Regions from separate parts of the Fusibacter sp. A1 genome, predicted to be linked through region 2. Evidence: a T-box and tRNA genes for the amino acid it is inferred to sense, from the RefSeq annotation. Region 2 holds a T-box; the other holds one or more tRNA genes.
What was found. The T-box of region 2 lies ahead of cysS (cysteine--tRNA ligase). A T-box ahead of a tRNA ligase gene usually reads a tRNA of that ligase, here a tRNA-Cys.
Positions count from the first base shown of each region.

Region 1: it encodes a tRNA-Cys, which carries the amino acid that the T-box ahead of cysS (cysteine--tRNA ligase) is inferred to sense. The anticodon was not compared.

Region 1 covers NZ_QQWI01000012.1:5,780-8,026, forward strand. The annotation lists tRNA gene DWB64_RS15575 (tRNA-Asn) at 354-428, shown strand; tRNA gene DWB64_RS15580 (tRNA-Met) at 435-510, shown strand; tRNA gene DWB64_RS15585 (tRNA-Glu) at 516-590, shown strand; tRNA gene DWB64_RS15590 (tRNA-Val) at 632-707, shown strand; tRNA gene DWB64_RS15595 (tRNA-Asp) at 838-914, shown strand; tRNA gene DWB64_RS15600 (tRNA-Thr) at 1,023-1,098, shown strand; tRNA gene DWB64_RS15605 (tRNA-Gly) at 1,103-1,177, shown strand; tRNA gene DWB64_RS15610 (tRNA-Lys) at 1,183-1,258, shown strand; tRNA gene DWB64_RS15615 (tRNA-Gly) at 1,301-1,375, shown strand; tRNA gene DWB64_RS15620 (tRNA-Cys) at 1,380-1,453, shown strand; gene DWB64_RS15625 (helix-turn-helix domain-containing protein) at 1,589-2,128, shown strand; gene potA (spermidine/putrescine ABC transporter ATP-binding protein) at 2,135-2,247, shown strand, end outside.
Region 2 covers NZ_QQWI01000004.1:20,713-22,959, forward strand. The annotation lists gene cysS (cysteine--tRNA ligase) at 1-1,293, opposite strand, end outside; T-box leader at 1,409-1,602, opposite strand; gene gltX (glutamate--tRNA ligase) at 1,618-2,247, opposite strand, start outside.

The DNA of each region.
Region 1 (2,247 bases), on a different contig from region 2:
TTCAATGTCAATTTTTAATAATAGCATTAGAATCACCTCTGATTAGTTTGAGTATATCGCAAACGAGAACGTATGTCAAAGTTTGAGATAAAAAAAATCGGCATGAGACGGTTATGAATTTTGTGCTGATACAAGAAATAAACGGTTGAAAAGTAAGTTGAAAAATCAAAAAAAAATTAGAATGACAAGGATGTGTTTGTGCTATATAATGTAGAAAAAAATAGGCAGGATTGTGCGTCAATTCAGAGTATTTCATCTTTTAAAAAACAAACTTTTTTTTGAAAAAAACTATTGACGTAAGTTGCTGTGTGTTATAAGATGTATTTGTTGCCGAAACAGGCAGCAAGCAAGATTCCAAGGTAGCTCAACGGTGGAGCAACCGGCTGTTAACCGGTAGGCTGTGGGTTCGAGTCCCACCCTTGGAGCCAATATAACGCGGGATGGAGCAGTTGGTAGCTCGTTGGGCTCATAACCCAAAGGTCACAGGTTCGAATCCTGTTCCCGCAACCATTCAAGGCCCCTTGGTCAAGCGGTCAAGACACCGCCCTTTCACGGCGGTAACAGGGGTTCGATTCCCCTAGGGGTCACCACAACAATTCTTGGTTGATGATTACATCGGCTGAGGATTCATGGGAGCATAGCTCAGCTGGGAGAGCGCTTGCCTTACAAGCAAGATGTCATAGGTTCGATCCCTATTGTTCCCACCATCTCAATTTTTTATTGCAGACGGTAGGTTTTACGAAGTAAATACCGAGAGTCGAGGCAATAAAAAATGGTCGTTGCACAGCAACGAGAGTACATTACTGTATTTCGCACCTAGTGCGAAATTCAATAAGCGGTCCGGTAGTTCAGCTGGTTAGAACGCCAGCCTGTCACGCTGGAGGTCGAGGGTTCGAATCCCTTCCGGATCGCCAATTAATTTTATTTTGCAGACGGTAGGTTTTACGAAGTAAATACCGAAAGTCGAGGCAAAATAAAATGGTCATCGCACAGCGATGAAATTACCTTTATGTATTCAACATGCCGATGTAGCTCAATTGGTAGAGCAATTGACTTGTAATCAATAGGTCGCGGGTTCGAGTCCCATCATCGGCTCCATTTTGCGGAAGTGGCTCAGTGGTAGAGCATCGCCTTGCCAAGGCGAGGGTCGCGAGTTCAAATCTCGTCTTCCGCTCCAATTATGGTCCATTAGCTCAGTCGGTAGAGCATCTGACTTTTAATCAGGGTGTCCCGCGTTCGAGTCGCGGATGGATCACCAATTTCATTAAGTGTAAAAATCGTGTTACGATTTTTACATTCTGCGGAAGTGGCTCAGTGGTAGAGCATCGCCTTGCCAAGGCGAGGGTCGAGGGTTCAAATCCCTTCTTCCGCTCCAAGATGGCGGCATAGCCAAGTGGTAAGGCAGAGGACTGCAAATCCTTTATCCCCAGTTCAAATCTGGGTGCCGCCTCCATCAAGAAAAACTCAATCAATCGATTGAGTTTTTTTTATGTTCTCTACAAAGTTTAGTGCTACTAAACCTTGCGTTTACATTTGTGTTGTTTTATAATACTAAACATGGAGTTTGTTTATACAAAGGAGTGTTAATTTGAATATCGGGAATAAGATCAAAAGACTTAGGTTAGAGAACAATTTGACACAAGAGGAACTGGCTTCAAGATGTGACCTATCGAAAGGATTCATTTCGCTGATGGAACGTGATCTGACTTCGCCTTCCATTGCTACGCTTGTTGATATCCTAGATACGTTAGGTACTAATCTGAATGAGTTTTTCAGCGAAGAGCATGATGAGAAAATCGTATTCGGACCAGAGGATATCTTTACGACGCAAAATGAAGAACTGGGACATCAGGTTTCATGGTTGATCAGTAATTCTCAGAAAAACGATATGGAGCCGATTTTAATCGAACTTGATCCGATGGGGGTATACACCGACGAGGAGTCTCATGAAGGAGAAGAGTTCGGTTATTGTTTGACGGGTCAAATTGAAGTGCAGCTGGGTAAAAAAACATATCGAATCAAAAAGGGTGAAAGTTTCTATTATCGCTCGAATATATGGCACCGCATCTCTAATCCTTACAAACGGCCTGCGACTGTTTTGATGATTAGTACACCACCGAGTTTTTAGGAGAGTATGATGAGCAGGATAATTGAGACAAGTAAGCTTACAAAAGTATACGGTGAAGACACAGTTGTGAATGACTTGGACGTATGGATTAATGAAAATCAGTTTTTAACCCTATTGGG
Region 2 (2,247 bases):
CTGAGCCCTCTTCAGCAGAAGTTCATCGACCCACTCGACATCCTCCCCTGATTCTTCCATCTTCATCGAAGTGAAAAGTCCCAGAGACAGAACCGTGTCGTATCGCTTGATCAGTTCTATTTTTTCTCCGACCTCAAGTTCGGCTTTCAGTACATCGTATAGCACGGTGATGGCATTGGCCGTATTCAGGTCATCGCTCAAATGTTTGTTGAACTCTTCAAGTAAGGCATGCGCCTTATCCGATACAAGCGGCGTCGCAGCAGACTTATCACCTAGGGCGTTCACTCTTCTGACAAGCTTCTTATAGGCTGACTGAGCCATTTCAAGACTCTCAAAATTGAACACAAGCTGTTTTCTATAGTGGGAGTTTAACACGTAATACCTGTAAGCAAGCGGATCGAACCCTTTTCTTCTTAAGAGGTCGATCGTCAGGAACTCTCCTGAGGACTTACTCATCTTACCGCTTGTGTCGATCAGGAACTCACTATGCCACCAGTATTTCGTCCATGGTTTCCCGGTGTAGCTTTCCGTCTGAGCGATTTCATTCGTATGGTGGACTGGAATATGGTCGATACCGCCACAGTGTATGTCTAGGGATTCGCCAAGATTTTCAAGTGCGATCACAGAACACTCGATGTGCCAACCCGGATATCCGACCCCCCATGGAGATTCCCATTTCATCGCCTGATTATCAAATTTTGATTTTGTGAACCACAGCACGAAATCCTGAGGATTCTTCTTGTGAAGGTCGATTTCGACATCGTCCCTATGGGCCACTTTCAAATCTTCGAGATTAAGTCTCGACAGCACAGTATAATCCGCCACCTTGGATATGTCAAAATAAACATTTCCGTTGGTGAAGTAAGTGTACCCCTTGCTTTCGAGCCCTTTGATAAAATGAATGTACTCTTCTATATAATCTGTAGCTTTCGCTATCGTGTTCGGCTTTTGAATGTTAAGCGCATCGCAATCGGTGAAAAATGCATCCGTATAATACTGGGCTACTTCCCAAACCGTCTTATTTTCACGCTCCGCACCTTTTAGCATCTTGTCTTCACCGTCATCCGCATCGGATTCGAGATGACCGACATCGGTGATATTCATCACTCGATCCACATCATATCCTAAGAAACTTAGGGTTTTTTCAAGAATATCCTCATGAATATACGTTCTTAAATTTCCGATATGGGCGTAATTATAGACAGTGGGGCCACAGGTGTACATCGACACCTTATCCTTTTGATACGGTTCAAAGGCTTCAATGCTTCTTGATAATGAATTATAGAGTTTCATGGTTTACCTCCAATCAGTTCTTCTTTACCCTTTATTGTTGAAATTACGCGTTAAGTCTATCCGGCCCAACGCCTAATTGACATCGCGGTACAAAAAATAAATCCCCGCCTTTTGTTACAAAGGCGAGGTTCATCGCGGTTCCACTTTGTTTTGAACTCAATTATCTATAACGGGATTTCCCGGCGCAGCCTACTTGATTCGGCAGCGCACTCACGAGGGCATTCACATGGACTATAATGAGCTTTCACACCAACCAAGCTCTCTCTTTGATTACAAATCCATCCTACTCTTCTCGATCATCGTTTTATTTATGTCCACACGCTTTTAGACTAAATGCTCAAGCGTGTAGTTCAATCGTTCGATAATAGTCTTTTTACCTAGTATAACCAATAAATCGTTCATGTCAACACCGTGCATCTGACCAGAAATCGCCGCACGTACAGGCATGAACAGCTGCTTGCCTTTGTAGCCGGTACCTTGTTGTACAGCCTTAAAGCATGGTTTTGTATTTTCAAAGGTGACAGCTTCCAGTTTTTCAACTTCTTCGATGAAGGCCTTGACGACAATCGGCACGTGCTCTTCTTTAAGCAGCGCGCTCACTTCGTCGTCTTCAGGTGTCACCGTATTGCCGATGAACTGTTTTGCCATTTCCGGGAAATCAGCCAGGGTCTCCACTCGTTCCTGTAGTGATTTGACAGCCAAGGTCAACCACTGCCTATGGGATTCAACCGCATCCATCGTTACTGTACCCGCTTCGACAAAGAAAGGTACCGCAAGGTCCACAAGCGCATCCAACTCATATTTTCTAATGTATTGGCCGTTCATCCATTTCAGTTTGTCTTTATCAAACACAGCACCCGATTTTGAAAGACGATCAATAGAAAACTTCTCAACGATCTCATCAAGGCTCATGATTTCTTCAGAATCCTCCGGGCTCCAGCCCAAAAGCGCTAC